Regions from separate parts of the Pseudomonas sp. MDT2-39-1 genome, predicted to be linked through region 3. Evidence: predicted binding sites of a transcription regulator. Region 3 holds the regulator's gene; each other region holds the start of a gene.

Region 1 (3,797 bases), 1.3 Mb from region 3:
TTCGGCGTTACGAATGAGGCGACAAACTTTCACTGGATGTTGCGAGTGTCTTTCTGGTGATGAAGCGTAAGCGAGCGTGGAGTGCCAACGTAATCAGTCGCGGGATGATGTTTTTGTAGGACCTTGCCTAGATCAATGACGGACGTCGGTGAAAGTGTGTGAGCGCTCTTCTCTGTTTGGCAGGGCTGCTTATGATCATCAATTGATCACTGACTTCGGAGAGAAATATGAACAGTAATGGAATGCGGCCGGTTCATCCTGGCTTAATTCTTCAGGACGAATTTCTTGAACCGTTGGGCATTTCAGAGTCAGCTTTCGCCAGTTCGTTGAACGAACCGTTAAAAGTGGTTAACGAAATCGTGATGCAGCAGCGTTGTGTCAGTGCTGATCTAGCGAGGAAGCTATCTGGCTACTTGAACACCACGCCCGAGTTCTGGCTTAACTTGCAATTGACTTACGATCTGCGTAAAGCCGAAATCGAACGTGGATGCGCTTTAAGTACTTAAAGCGATTGCAGCATCCGCGAAGCACGCCTCCACCACGATACATTGACCGCACGTCGCGGCCGTTCACCATCCGCCAGCATGTGCGGAACATCCTGCAACCGAATCCACGGCTGATTATTCCAGTGCAGCAGGCTCAGCGACATTTCTGGCCAGTTCAGCAGGCTAAGAATCGGGCGTTCGATGGAAGTTGCTTGTTGGGCATCTCTGAGGGCTGGCACTACGTCGTGGGTCAGCCATTCGCGCAGGCCTCGGTATTCGGGGCAGTAGTGGTAGACGAGCAGGGCGTAGACGCCGGATTCGCTGATTAGCAGGGTGTTTTCGAGGGTGCCGTGGATGACGACTCGCGCGGATTGGTGTTGATCGGGATCGAGCTTTCGGACGGCGCGTTCGTCGAGGAAAAGGCGAAGCAGACGGCCGAGGTCTCGGGCGCTGAACCAAGGCTGGTTTTCGATCAAAAGCGCGTGGAGGTGAAGTTTGTGGCGGATGAAGACGTGGGGAATTAGATAAGAGTCATCGCTATTCATTGATACAGCTCCTTTTGCTAAAGGGGCTGCCGTCAATCGTCGCCAAACGATTGGGTGGCAGCTGTACGCGGGTTGGCGAACCGGAGCAAAAGGAACCCGGCAGACCCGAAGGTCTCCCACGCACAGCCGCCATGACTCGAGAGATGGTCGCCGTGCGCCTTAAGCTTCCGGGTCGCCAAACCCAGTGCTGAATATTCAGCTGAGAATGAGCTTAGGAACCTGGGCTTCGCGGCGCTATCGGACGGCGGTGGTGATCTTTGTAGGATGTTGCCGAGATTGTGGCGGGGCGGAAGATCAAAAGATCGCAGCCCTTGGCAACTCCTACAGATAAATCTGAAGGTCGTTCCGACCTTATCGCGAGCAGGTTCGCTCCCACAGTGGATTGGGTTTCAAAGTGGATCGGGCTTCACGGTGGGCGCGGTGGGGTTACTCGGCCGGCGGACTCAGCTTCGCTTCCATCTCCGCAACCTTCGCCTCAAGGCTCTCCAACCGTGCCCGGGTCCGTGCGAGCACGACCATCTGGCTATCAAACTCTTCCCGGCTCACCAGGTCCAGCTTGCTGAAGCCGCTCTGCAACAGTGCCTTGAACTGGCTTTCGATTTCGCTTTTCGGCAACGGGGTTTCGCCGCTGAAGAGGCGCGAAGCGGTGCCGGTCAGGGCGTCGAGGAAGTCTTTGGGTGCGAGCATGGGAAATGTCCTGTCAACAATGGCGGGCAGTGTATCACGCAGTGTCTATAGTCAATTCCGACCGCAGGGATGCACGCTTTTCGCGCATGCGGACGGGCGGCCGCGCACTGTTGTTGTGCGTATCCGCCGGGCTGTTTGGGTGAAGCGGCGGTCGGAAGCTGTCAAGGGATTGAATTCAGTGGGTTTTGGCGAGATGGCAAGCTTTCTGCTTAGTCGGTAGTGACCCATGCACTGATGCAGTCGCTGTGACGAATGCAGTGCGCCAAGCGGAACGGGGGAAGTGTTTCGCGCGGAGTGGTTAGCAGGCGTCGGACGGGCAATCAAAGGCCGACGATGCGTTACAAAGCCAGGCACTGCGCTTAGACTTGAGTCGGGTTTGTTTTCCTGGGGCAAGTCCACCAATTCGGGAGAGAGTTTTCATGAAGCTAGTCACTGCCATCATCAAGCCGTTCAAGTTGGACGACGTGCGCGAGTCGCTGTCCGAGATCGGCGTGCAGGGCATTACCGTTACTGAAGTCAAAGGCTTCGGTCGGCAGAAGGGACACACCGAGCTGTATCGCGGCGCGGAATATGTGGTCGATTTTCTGCCCAAGGTGAAGATCGATGTCGCCATTGACGACAAGGACCTGGACCGGGTTATCGAGGCGATAACCAAGGCTGCCAACACCGGCAAGATCGGTGACGGCAAGATCTTCGTGGTCAATCTGGAACAGGCGATTCGCATCCGTACCGGCGAAACCGATACCGACGCGATTTAAACGCCGCCACACACCCAACGCCCCAGGAGAAAACAATATGACTCTGCGTAAATTCGCAGGGCTAGGAGCCCTGTTGTCCCTCGTAATGCCCGGCCTGGCTATGGCGGCAGACGAAGTGGCGGCCCCAGTCCTCAACTCCGGCGACACCGCCTGGATGATGACCTCGACAGCCCTCGTGCTGTTCATGACCATTCCCGGCCTCGCGCTGTTCTACGGCGGCATGGTTCGGTCGAAAAATATTCTTTCCGTGATGATGCAGTGCTTCGCCATTACCGGTCTGATCAGCATTCTGTGGGTCATTTATGGCTACAGCATCGCGTTCGATACCACCGGCATGGAACAGGGCGTCGTCAACTTCAACTCGTTCTTCGGCGGCATGGGCAAGGCATTCCTTGCCGGTGTCACGCCATCGAGCCTGACCGGTCCTGCGGCGTTGTTCCCTGAGGCGGTGTTCATCACCTTCCAGATGACCTTCGCCATCATCACCCCTGCGCTGATCGTCGGTGCCTTCGCCGAGCGGATGAAGTTCTCCGCCATGCTGATCTTCATGGGCGTGTGGTTCACCCTGGTTTACGCACCGATTGCGCACATGGTCTGGTCCGGCAACGGCGGCCTGATGTGGGACTGGGGCGTGCTCGACTTCGCCGGCGGCACCGTGGTGCACATCAACGCCGGTGTGGCCGGTCTGATTGCCTGCCTGGTACTGGGCAAGCGCAAAGGCTTCCCGACCACTCCGATGGCGCCGCACAACCTTGGTTACACCCTGATGGGCGCCGCCATGCTATGGGTCGGCTGGTTCGGCTTCAACGCCGGTTCCGCTGCTGCGGCCAACGGCACTGCCGGTATGGCGATGCTGGTGACCCAGATCGCAACCGCCGCTGCTGCATTGGGTTGGATGTTCGCCGAGTGGGTCACTCACGGCAAACCAAGTGCGCTGGGTATCGCTTCGGGTGTTGTGGCCGGTCTGGTTGCCATCACCCCGGCCGCTGGCACCGTGGGCCCGATGGGCGCTCTGGTCATCGGCCTGGCAGCGGGCGTGGTGTGCTTCTTCTGTGCAACCACCCTGAAACGCAAACTCGGCTATGACGATTCCCTGGACGCCTTCGGTGTGCACGGTATCGGCGGTATCCTCGGTGCGATCCTGACCGGTGTCTTCGCTGCACCGGCCCTGGGTGGCTTCGGCACTGTCACCGACATCGGTGCACAAGTCTGGATTCAGTTGAAAGGCGTGGGCTTCACGGTGATCTACACCGCGATCGTCACCTACATCATTCTCAAAGTCCTGGACGCTGTCATGGGCCTGCGTATCACTGAAGAAGAAG
Region 2 (3,797 bases), 2.8 Mb from region 3:
TATATGGTCCAAGCGTTAGTACCGGTTTTTACGTAATACTGATCCAGAGTGTGCTGGTTACCCTGGCTATCGTAGATCGGTGTGGAGATTGGCTTGTTATAGCTCAATGGCTCGGCCGGGGTGAACGGCGTAACGGTCGGAAGGGTTTCCGAGGAGTTAAGGTTCATCGTCTGGTCGACGCGAGTGGTCGCCTTTGGCGACAGGCTCGAGGTGTCGATTTTCAGGTCGGTCAGCACGCCATTGATGATCTTGCCGTTGTCATCAGCGCCGTAACCTTGCAGACGGTTGCCGTTGTTGTCGACCACGAAGTTTTCAGCGTTAGTCTTGAACGCACCCGCACGGGTGTAGCTCAGGGAACCGTTATCGCTGAGGAGGAAGAAACCGTTGCCTTGAATACCCATGTCCAACACGTTGCCGGTGTTGTTCACGTCGCCCTGGCCGAACTGCTGGGAAACGTTGGCCAGACGCACGCCGTTACCGATGGTCTTGCTGCCGGTACCCAGGCGAGTGGCCGAGTACACGTCTTCGAATTCTGCACGGGACGATTTGAAACCGGTGGTCGCGACGTTGGCGATGTTGTTGCCGGTCACGTCCAGTTGTTTATTGGCTGCATAGAGACCGCTAAGGCCGATATTGAAAGACATACTCCACTCCTTTGTGCCGTGTTAGCCGGCTCTATATACCAATGGTTTGTACTTTGGACAGAGCAACACTGCCCAGGCCTGCGAGGTTCAGCATCAACTCACCGCCGGTCTGGCTGATGGTCACACTGTTGACGGTTGCCGGCAGGTAAGTAACCAGCGAGGTCGCCTTGCTGTCGTAAGTCGCGGTGGCGGCGAATTTGTACGTGCCTGCCTTGGCCACTTCGCCCGCATCGTTCTTGCCGTCCCAGATGAAACTGGCGTTGCCGGCTTTCTGGCTGCCCAGGTTGAGGGTGCGCACAACTTTGCCATCGGCGTCGGTGATCTTGACCATGACCGGATCCACCGATGCCGGCACCACGGCCGTGCCGTTGAAACTCTTGGAGGTATCGACGACCGCCGTGCCGGTCTGCGCGACCACCGAGCGACCCACCAGCGAAGACGCTTGCAACGCCTGCGAGGAGTTGTAGTTGCCGGCAATACCGCTGACCGTAGTGTTCAGCGTGGTGATGCCTTCCAGGCTACTGAACTGTGCCAGCTGAGCCACGAATTCCCCGTTGTCCTGCGGCTCAAGCGGGTTCTGGTTCTTCAGCTGGGTGACCAGCAATTGCAGGAACGCATCCTTGCCCAACGCCTTCTTGCCAGTGGCGCTGTTTGTCGCCACCGTCAGACCGTCAGCGCTGGTGTTTTTCTTGACCGAAGAATTGGCCAAGACGTCCTTGATGCTTACGCCGATGGTGGTATCGGTAACACTCATCTGAGTCGCCCCTTATCACTGACCGAGGGTCAGGACCTTCTGCATCATGGTTTTGGCGGTGTTCATCATTTCGGCGTTGGTCTGGAACGAACGACTGGCGGAAATCATGTCGGCCATTTCTTCGACGACGTTGACGTTCGGGTAGTAGACGTAGCCCTTGCCATCGGCGGCCGGATGGTTCGGCTCGTAACGCGCTTCAAGGTTGCTCTGGTCTTCGACCACGCCCAGCACCTGCACGCCTTGACCGGCGGCATCCTGGTTCTGGAACAGCGAATCGCTGCCGCCGCTCTGGCCGCCCTGGAACATGGTGGCGAATACCGGGTGACGGGCGCGATAGGTCTGGTCGATGCTCGAAGAGACGGTTTCGGCGTTGGCGATGTTCGAAGCCACGGTGTTCAAGCGAGTGGTCTGGGCACTCATGCCGCTACCGGCAATGTTGAAAACACTGGATAGAGACATGAATTACTCTCCGCGCAGGGCTGATACCAGCCCTTTGAATTTGCTGTTGAGCAAGGTGAAGCTGGCCTGGAAGCCAACCGCGTTTTCCGCGTAGTTCGACTGTTCCAGTTGAGCATCCACGGTGTTCTGGTCGATCGACGGCTGCATCGGCGTGCGATACATCAGCGACTCGTCGCCATTGCCCAGGCCTTCGGCTTCGATATGACGGCTGTTGGTCATGTTCAAGGCAAAAGTGCCGCCCTTGGATTTCTCGTTCTGTGCGGCAAGCACTTTGGAGAATTCCAGGTCCCGAGCCTTGTAGTTCGGGGTGTCGGCGTTGGCGATGTTGTTGGCCAGGACTTCGGCACGCTGCGCGCGAAAGCCCAGGGCTTGTTCGTGAATACCGAGCGCTTTTTCGAAGCTGATGCTCATGTCGGGAAACCTTCGGGTGACCTGATTTTTCGTAACAGAGACATAGCAAGCGGCGTGCCAATTCAAAAAAGCCCGTAAACCGGGGCTTTGCCGGCAGTGGCAAGGCGGCAATGCCAGAAAAGCGGCAACCGTTTTCCGCCGCCTGCCGCTTTTCTGCCGCTTATCACTGGCAACACCGACCACTGTAGGAGCGAGGCTTGCCCGCGAAGACGGTGTGTCAGACAGCATCATCATTGACTGACACACCGTCTTCGCGGGCAAGCCTCGCTCCTACAGGGATTGCGGCGCTCGTGGGAATTCATCAGGACAAAAAAAACGGGAGCCGATGAGGGCTCCCGTTTTTGGATGACGACAACAAATCACTTCGCCTGGTAAATGATCCCCGGGCTGCACTGGACCATCTGGTAATGATCCGGCAAACCGTTCAGCGCTTCGGAGGCGCCGAGGAACAGATAACCGCCCGGCTTGAGCGTGCTGTGAATGCGCAAAAGGATGTCTTTCTTCACCTCGGCGGAGAAGTAGATCAGCACGTTGCGGCAGAACACGATGTCGAACTTGCCCAGGGCCGCGTAGCTGTCCAGCAGGTTGAACGAGCGAAACTCCACGCGACTCTTGATCGGCGCCTTGATGGCCCAGCGCCCCGGCCCTTTCGGGTCGAAGTAACGCTGAAGGCGCTCGGGCGACAGACCACGGCCGATGGCCAGGCTGTCGTACTCGCCAGTCTTGCAGTTGGTCAGCATGGTGCCGGACAAGTCGGTGGCCACAATTTGCGCCCCCATCTTCAGCTGGCCCATGTTGACGCGCTCGAACTCATCGATGGACATCGACAGCGAATACGGTTCCTGCCCCGACGAACACGCCGCCGACCAGATCCGCAGACGCTGGCCGGGGGCCGCTTTGATCGCTTCGGGCAGCACCTTGTTCTTCAAGACTTCAAACGGATAGGTGTCACGAAACCACAGGGTTTCGTTGGTGGTCATGGCATCCACCACCATCTCGCGCAAACCGCTGCGCGGCTGGGTCTGGATGCGCTGAACCAGCTCACCCAGGGACTTGATGCCTTGCTGCTCCATCAGTTTGTTGAGACGGCTCGAGACCAGGTACTGCTTGTTTTCACCGAGCAAAATGCCACAGGCTTTTTCCAGAAATACCCGGAACTGTTCGAAATCCAAATTACCCGTAGACAAAGATGCCGCCTCTTAAATCGTGTTAACCACCAGGGACAGAAGGCCCCTAGCTGATATCTGCTGCTTTGATCCGGTCGACTACCCGGGATGCCAGGTCATCAGGACGGAATTTGGCAAGGAAGTCATCCGCACCGACTTTCTTGACCATCGCCTGATTGAATACACCCGACAACGAAGTATGCAGGATGATGTGAAGCTTTTGCATGCGAGGGTCGCTGCGGATCTCAGCCGTGAGGGTGTACCCGTCCATCTCCGGCATCTCGATGTCGGAAATCATCATCAGGAACTCTTCTTCCGGCTTCTTACCCTCGTCGACCAGCTTGCGCAAGTAATCCAGCGCTT
Region 3 (3,797 bases):
TGAGACGACAGTGGGGGATGGCGATGCCGTTTCCAAAACCGGTCGAGCCAAGTTTTTCACGGGCGATCAGAGCCTCGAAGACATCTTGCATCTCCAGATCCGGTACTTCTTTATGGATAAGGTTGGCAATTTGCTCGAGGGCTTTCTTTTTACTGCCGCCCGGCACGTTCACAAGAGAACGGCCGGGGGTCAGGATACTTTCAAGTCGGATCATGGGTGGGGAGTGTTAACGACCGGTTGCGCCCTGAAGGACACGCTGGGTCTTTTCCTTATGCTTTTTGAGTTGGCGATCCAGCTTGTCGGTCAACAGATCGATAGCCGCATACATGTCTGAGTGTTCGGCATTGGCGACCGCTTCTCCGCCGGGGAAATGCAACGTGGCTTCGATTTTCTGCAGCAGCTTTTCGACGGTCATCGTGACTTGCACGTTGGTGATCTTGTCGAAGTGCCTCTCTAATCGGTCGAGTTTTTCGCCGATGTAGGCGCGCAGGGGTTCGGTCACTTCCAGTTGGTGTCCACTGATGTTGACTTGCATACAGCTTCTCCTTCGTTGCCAGTGCATAAAGCGGCAGGCAGAAATGCCTGCCACTGGAACGCTGTGGCGTGGCTCTACATCAACCGCTTGCGTTCGCTCGAAGGCGCGATCCCGAGGGATTCGCGGTACTTGGCGACGGTGCGGCGAGCCACCTGAATGCCTTGTGCCTCCAGTAAACCAGCGATCTTGCTGTCACTCAACGGCTTTTTCTGATTTTCCGCGGCAACCAGTTTTTTGATGATCGCGCGGATCGCTGTGGACGAGCATTCACCGCCTTCGGAAGTGCTGACGTGGCTGGAGAAAAAGTATTTCAGTTCATATATGCCCCGAGGGGTATGCATGAATTTCTGCGTGGTCACCCGCGAAATCGTCGACTCATGCATCCCCACCGCTTCGGCGATGTCATGCAGCACCAGCGGTTTCATCGCTTCGTCGCCGTACTCCAGGAAGCCGCGCTGGTGCTCGACAATCTGGGTGGCCACTTTCATCAGTGTTTCGTTGCGGCTTTGCAGGCTCTTGATAAACCAGCGAGCCTCTTGCAACTGATTGCGCATGAAGGTGTTGTCGGCGCTGGTGTCGGCGCGGCGTACAAAACCGGCGTACTGGGCGTTGACCCGCAGCCGTGGCACCGATTCCTGGTTCAGTTCGACCAGCCAGCGCTCGTTATCCTTGCGCACGATCACGTCAGGGACAACGTACTCGGCTTCGCTGGACTCGATCTGCGAGCCCGGACGAGGGTTGAGGCTCTGCACCAGCTCGATCACCTGGCGCAGTTCATCTTCCTTGAGCTTCATGCGGCGCATCAGCTGGCTGTAGTCGCGGCTGCCGAGCAGGTCGATGTAGTCGGTGACCAGACGTTTGGCTTCGGCCAGCCAAGGTGTCTTGGCAGGCAGTTGGCGCAGTTGCAGCAGCAGGCATTCGCCCAGGTTGCGGGCGCCTATGCCGGCCGGTTCGAATTGCTGGATGCGGTGCAGGACGGCTTCGATTTCGTCCAGTTCGATGTCCAGTTCCGGATCGAAGGCCTCGAGAATTTCCTCGAGGGTTTCGTCCAGGTAGCCCTGATTGTTGATGCAGTCGATCAGGGTCACGGCGATCAGGCGATCGGTGTCGGACATCGGTGCCAGGTTCAGTTGCCATAGCAAATGACTTTGCAGGCTTTCGCCGGCCGATGTGCGGGTGGTGAAGTCCCACTCGTCGTCATCGTTGCTCGGCAGGCTGCTGGCACTGGTCTGGTAGACGTCTTCCCACGCGGTATCGACGGGCAGTTCGTTGGGAATGCGCTCGTTCCAGTCACCTTCCTCGAGGTTATCCACCGTCGGGGCGGTTTCCTGGTAGGAGGGTTCCGAAACATCGGCGTTGGGTAGTTGTTCGGCTTTGTCGGCCAAGGGGTCGGCGTTATCGAAGTCGTCGCCTTCTTCCTGGCGTTCGAGCATCGGATTGGACTCCAGGGCCTCCTGGATTTCCTGTTGCAGGTCCAGGGTCGACAATTGGAGCAGGCGGATGGCCTGTTGCAGCTGCGGTGTCATCGTCAGCTGCTGGCCCATTCTCAAGACTAGCGATGGTTTCATGGCAGGGGCTTAACACCTTATTCGCCGGCGCACATGCGCCATCCACTACAGGGCGCCGGAGCGCCAAACATAAGCAAATTATATGCCCGAAACTGCAGCGTTTGCCTAGAGCGCTGTAACAATAAAAAAGTATTGATTTTTTATCGAGACGAGCGCCCGGACAATCAGCCAGACACCTCAGTGCTTAAAGGCGGAACTCATGGCCCAGGTACACTTCCTTGACCAGTTCGTTGGCCAGGATGGTGGCGGAGTCACCTTCGGCGATCAGCTGGCCATCGTTGACGATGTAGGCGGTTTCGCAGATGTCCAGGGTTTCACGGACGTTGTGGTCGGTGATCAGCACGCCAATGCCTTTGGCCTTGAGGTGGTAGATGATCTGTTTGATGTCGCCCACCGAAATCGGGTCCACGCCGGCGAAAGGTTCGTCGAGCAGGATGAATTTCGGGTTGGTGGCCAATGCCCGTGCAATTTCCACGCGGCGGCGTTCGCCACCGGACAGGCTCATGCCGAGGTTGTCGCGGATGTGGCTGATGTGGAATTCCTGCAGCAGGCTTTCCAGCTCCTTGCGACGATCGGCCTTGTCGAGTTCCTTGCGAGTCTCGAGGATGGCCATGATGTTGTCGGCCACCGACAGTTTGCGGAAGATCGACGCTTCTTGCGGAAGATAGCCGATGCCGGCCTTTGCTCGACCGTGCATCGGCTGGTGGCTGACGTCCAGGTCGTCGATCAATACGCGACCCTGATCGGCCTGCACCAGGCCGACGATCATGTAGAAACAGGTGGTCTTGCCGGCGCCGTTAGGGCCCAGCAGGCCGACGATCTGACCGCTGTCGATGGACAGGCTGACGTCACGCACAACCTGGCGGCTCTTGTAGCTCTTGGCCAGATGCTGAGCTTTCAGAGTTGCCATTACGGGGCCTTTTTCTCGTCGGTTTTCGGCTTGGGCTGGATCACCATGTCGATGCGCGGACGCGACTCAGTGACCTTGCTGCCCGTAGCACGCCCGGCGCTCGCAAGCTTTTTCTCGGTGTCGTAGACGATTTTCTCGCCTTGGGTGGTGTTGTTGTCCTTATCGATGACTTTCGCCTTGTCGATCAGCACAACGCGATTCTGCGAGGCGTGGTACTGGATAGTCACCCCCCAACCCTGGACAGGCTTGGTGTCACCGGCAGTTTGCAGTTGCTCGAAGTAGGCGAGGTTGCCCACCGAAGTCACCACGTCGATGTCGCCAGCCGCGGTGCGGGTGATGGTCACGGTGTTGCCGGTGACCTTCATCGAGCCCTGAGTAATGATCACGTCACCCTTATAGGTGGCAACGCCATTCTTGTCGTCCAGTTGGGCGTCGTCGGCCTGAATGCGGATAGGCTGCTCTTGATCGTTCGGCAGAGCCCAGGCGCTCACGCTTCCCAGTGCTGCGCCCAGACTGAGCAAAATAGGGAGAGTTTTAACGAGCCTCATACTGTCCTCTTACGTTCGATAGCAGGTGTATCCTGCTTTCTTTCAAATACGCTTTCATTCCGTTGCCTGTCGATACACCGCCAGCGCCGTCGATTCTAACGGGTTGATCGGTCTGCGCATATTGCTGCTGCGGGAACACTGTCATTCGGGTGGTGGTAATCAGGGTTTTGCGGTTTTTCTCGTCGAAACGCGTGATGCGTACCGAGTCGATCAGCTCGACCTGAGTGCCGTCCGGG
Region 4 (3,797 bases), 720 kb from region 3:
AGTGCCAGAACAGATACAAAGCGATTCATGACCCTACCTCACGGTATTGCAGGCGACCGCATGGCCGCCTCATAGACTTGATTACAGATTCTGCGTTACGAACGAGAGCATCTGATCGGCGGTGGAGATCACTTTGGAGTTCATCTCGTAGGCGCGCTGAGTGGTGATCATGTTGACCATCTCTTCAACGGTGCTGACGTTGGACGTTTCCAGGGTGTTCTGCAGCGTGGTGCCGAAACCGCCGAGGCCCGGGGTGCCGACTTGCGGCGCGCCACTGGCAGCGGTTTCCAGGAACAGGTTGTTACCCACCGCTTGCAGACCGGCCGGGTTGATGAAGTCGGCGGTTTGCAGGTTGCCGATCACCTGGGAGGCCGGGTTGCCGGCAACGGTGATGGACACGGTGCCGTCACGGCCGACGGTGAAAGTCTGGGCGTCGTTCGGAATGACAATGGCCGGCTCCAGGGCGAAGCCGCTGGCGTTCACGATCTGGCCGTTGGAATCCAGGTGGAATGTACCGTCACGGGTGTAGGACGTGGTGCCGTCCGGCTGCAGAATCTGGAAGAAACCGCGACCGTCGACGGCCAGGTCAAGCGGCTGCTCGGTGGTTTGCAGGCTGCCGGCGGTGAAGTTTTTCTGGGTGCCGACGATGCGCACACCGGTACCCACTTGCAGACCCGACGGCAGTTCGCTGTCCTGGGTCGACTGGGCGCCTGGCTGGCGTTTGATCTGATACAGCAAGTCCTGAAACTCGGCGCGATCACGTTTGAAACCCGTGGTCGATACGTTCGCCAGGTTGTTGGAAATGGTGGTGAGGTTGGTGTCCTGGGCGGACAGACCTGTTTTGGCAACCCATAGAGCCGGAAGCATTCGATTCTCCTCGTGCGCCTGTTTTACGGCGCGACGTTCTGATAATTAGCTGATCTGCAAGACCCGAGCCATGGCCTGGTCATCGTCTTTGGCGGTGTTCATCATCTTGATGTGCAGCTCGAACTGCTTGGCCAGCGCCAGCACCGAAGTCATTTCTTCCACGGCATTGACGTTGCTCGACTCCAGGAACCCGGACACCAGTTTGACGTTGGCATCGGCCTGCGCCGGCTTGCCGTCCTTGGTGTGGATCGAACCGTCCAGGCCTTTGGTCATGTTCTTGAAGTCGGGGTTGACCAGTTTGATCCGGTCGACTTCGGCCATCACCCGCGGGCCTTCACCCATCGCACGGATGCTGATGGTGCCGTCTTCGCCGACTTCGATTTGCTGCTCGGGCGGCACGGCAATCGGCCCGCCATTGCCGATCACCGGCATACCGTTGCCGGCGCGCAGCACGCCCAAGGCGTCAACGTTCAGGCTGCCGGTGCGCACGTAGCTTTCACCGCCATCGGGGTTCTGCACGGCGATCCAGCCATTGCCCTGCACCGCGACATCGAGGTCGCGACCGGTTTGCACCAGCGCACCCGGGGAGAAATCCGTGGCCGGACGCTCGGTCATGGCAAACGCACGCGCCGGAAAGCTGTCACCAAACACCGGCATCGAACGGGCCTGTTCCAGGTCCTTCTGAAAACCGTTGGTGGAGATGTTTGCCAGGTTGTTGGCATGAGCCTTCTGCGCCAGAGCATTCTGGCTGGCGCCGGTCATTGCCACATAAAGGTACTTGTCCACACTCTTTCCTCTGCATGCCGGACGTTTGCCGCCCACCGCTGTACTGCTGAGCGATAAGCAATTTGCAGACCAACTTTCTTTTGACGGCGCGAGGCCCGGCAAACAAAGGACTTGAGGGGGATTGCGGGGATTGGGGAAATGTATCGGAGACGAAAAACCGGCGGTGTTATGCCGGTTAGTGGCAAAGGCTGATCGGGTGTTGACAGCGCTACCGCATTCGCGAGCAAGCCCGCTCCCACATTCGACCGCGCTTCTTCTGGTGGACCTCGGTCGAATGTGGGAGCGGGCTTGCTCGCGAAGGGGCCCCCACCATCACAGCAAATGTCAGCTATGACTCAGTCTTGCCGACTTCATACTCACGCAATTTATTGGCAATGGTCGTATGGGAAACCCCCAGGCGCTTGCCCAGCTGCCGACTGCTCGGATGCTCGGAATACAGCCGTTCCAGCACCGCTTTCTCAAAGCGCCCGACAATCGCATCCAGCCCACCTTCGAGGGAGAAATCGCCAAGCGGCTGACGCACGCCGTAATCCGGCAAGCGAATGTGCTCGGCCTTCACGGTCCCGCCCTCGCACAGGGAAACCGCCTGGAACAACACGTTCTCCAACTGCCGGACATTGCCCGGCCAGTGGTAATGACTCAGGCGCTCCATCGCTGCCGGCGCCAGTTTCGGCAGCGGGCAACCGATCTGCCGACTGGCCTGATCGAGGAAGTGCTCCACCAGCGGCGTCAAACCGTCGAGGCATTCACGCAATGGCGGGATGTGCAGCGACAGCACGTTCAAGCGGTGATACAAATCCTGGCGAAACTCACTGCGTGCGCACAACTCGGACAAGTCCACCTGCGTCGCGCAGATCACCCGCACATCCAGATAAACCTCTTCATCACTGCCTACACGGCGAAAGCAACCGTCCTGCAGGAAGCGCAGCAACTTCACCTGCAAGCGCGGGCTCATTTCCCCGACGCCATCGAGAAACAGCGTACCGCCCGCCGTCAGCTCCAGCAGCCCGAGCTTGCCTTCGGCCCGCGCCCCCTCGAAAGCGCCGGGGCCGTAACCGAACAACTCGGTCTCGGCCATCGATTCCGGCAAACCGGCGCAGTTGAGTGCCATCAACGGTGATTGACCGCGAGGGCTCGCCAAGTGGCAGGCACGCGCCAACAACTCTTTACCCGTGCCGGTTTCGCCTTCTATCAATAGCGGCGCATCCAGCGGCGCCATGCGTCGGGCCTCGCGCACCACCGCCGCCATGACCTTGGAACTCTGGAAGATACTGTCGAACCCGCGCAACTCCTGCTTGCGCACGTTATAGATACGCTCACCGACCCGATCAGCCCTGTGCAAGGTCAACACCGCGCCGGCCATGGCTTCGCTGTCGTCATGCTCTGATTGCAGCGGCGCGATGTCGGCGAGAAACACGTCACCCTTGACCTTGACCCGCAAGCCGTTGATCCGCGACTTGTTGGCGCGCACCAATTCCGGTAAGTCGAAGTCCTCGGCATACCGCGACAACGGAATGCCCGGCACCTCATCGACCCGCACACCCAGCAACTGCGCCGCCGCCCGGTTGGCCGCGACGATTGAGCCGCCCATGTCGATCGACAACACCGGAAACTCCAATGCGCCCAGCAAGGCATTGAGCTCCATGTGCCGACGCTCGCTGGGCATCAGGCCTACACGCTTGACGCCAAACACCCCGGCAATCGATTCGAATTTCGGGCGCAACGCCTGGAACTGAATGTTGATCAGATTCGGACAATGCAGGTAGATCGCATTGCCATGCTCGCCGCCGACCTCACCGCGAGCGACGTTGATCCCGTACTCGACCAGCAAGTTGAGAATGTCGCGCAGGATGCCGATGCGGTTCTGGCAGTGGACTTTGATACGCATATAAAAGGCCTGAAAAGCTGTGAATAAGGTTGATGCAACCTGTGGGAGCGGGCTTGCTCGCGAAAGCGTCGGCACATCCGACATTGATGTATCAGACGGACCGCCTTCGCGAGCAAGCCCGCTCCCCCAAGGGGTAATCGCAGTGACCTCGGACGTATTTATTTGCCGAGCCGCTCAGTTAGTCGTCAAGATTATGTGACAGCTGCAGCGCTTTTCAAACCCGGAAAACTCAATACCTGCGCAGCAGAGGCCGATC

The links. Region 3 encodes sigma-54, which starts transcription at its own class of promoters, with help from an activator protein. Its sites were predicted from a motif close to ANTGGCATNNANNTTGCTNT; they were not measured.
Positions count from the first base shown of each region.
Region 1: glnK (P-II family nitrogen regulator) is a predicted target of sigma-54. The motif match lies at 1,910-1,929, and genes of this name have one in related genera.
Region 2: flgB (flagellar basal body rod protein FlgB) is a predicted target of sigma-54. The motif match lies at 2,311-2,330, and genes of this name have one in related genera.
Region 4: ACYZTM_RS23485 (flagellar basal body rod protein FlgF) is a predicted target of sigma-54. The motif match lies at 1,708-1,727, and genes of this name have one in related genera.

Region 1 is NZ_CM142716.1:2,950,254-2,954,050, reverse strand. Features, by position in the region: gene ACYZTM_RS14190 (HigA family addiction module antitoxin) at 228-506, shown strand; gene ACYZTM_RS14185 (BRO-N domain-containing protein) at 503-1,030, opposite strand; gene ACYZTM_RS14180 (accessory factor UbiK family protein) at 1,457-1,717, opposite strand; gene glnK (P-II family nitrogen regulator) at 2,137-2,475, shown strand; gene ACYZTM_RS14170 (ammonium transporter) at 2,513-3,797, shown strand, end outside.
Region 2 is NZ_CM142716.1:1,498,230-1,502,026, forward strand. Features, by position in the region: gene flgE (flagellar hook protein FlgE) at 1-644, opposite strand, end outside; gene flgD (flagellar hook assembly protein FlgD) at 676-1,398, opposite strand; gene flgC (flagellar basal body rod protein FlgC) at 1,414-1,857, opposite strand; gene flgB (flagellar basal body rod protein FlgB) at 1,861-2,268, opposite strand; gene cheR (protein-glutamate O-methyltransferase CheR) at 2,628-3,455, opposite strand; gene ACYZTM_RS07420 (chemotaxis protein CheV) at 3,502-3,797, opposite strand, start outside.
Region 3 is NZ_CM142716.1:4,297,788-4,301,584, forward strand. Features, by position in the region: gene ptsN (PTS IIA-like nitrogen regulatory protein PtsN) at 1-214, opposite strand, end outside; gene hpf (ribosome hibernation-promoting factor, HPF/YfiA family) at 227-535, opposite strand; gene ACYZTM_RS20055 (RNA polymerase factor sigma-54) at 610-2,103, opposite strand; gene lptB (LPS export ABC transporter ATP-binding protein) at 2,288-3,013, opposite strand; gene lptA (lipopolysaccharide transport periplasmic protein LptA) at 3,013-3,561, opposite strand; gene lptC (LPS export ABC transporter periplasmic protein LptC) at 3,548-3,797, opposite strand, start outside.
Region 4 is NZ_CM142716.1:5,017,405-5,021,201, reverse strand. Features, by position in the region: gene flgH (flagellar basal body L-ring protein FlgH) at 1-29, opposite strand, end outside; gene flgG (flagellar basal-body rod protein FlgG) at 82-867, opposite strand; gene ACYZTM_RS23485 (flagellar basal body rod protein FlgF) at 913-1,653, opposite strand; gene ACYZTM_RS23480 (sigma-54-dependent transcriptional regulator) at 1,982-3,541, opposite strand.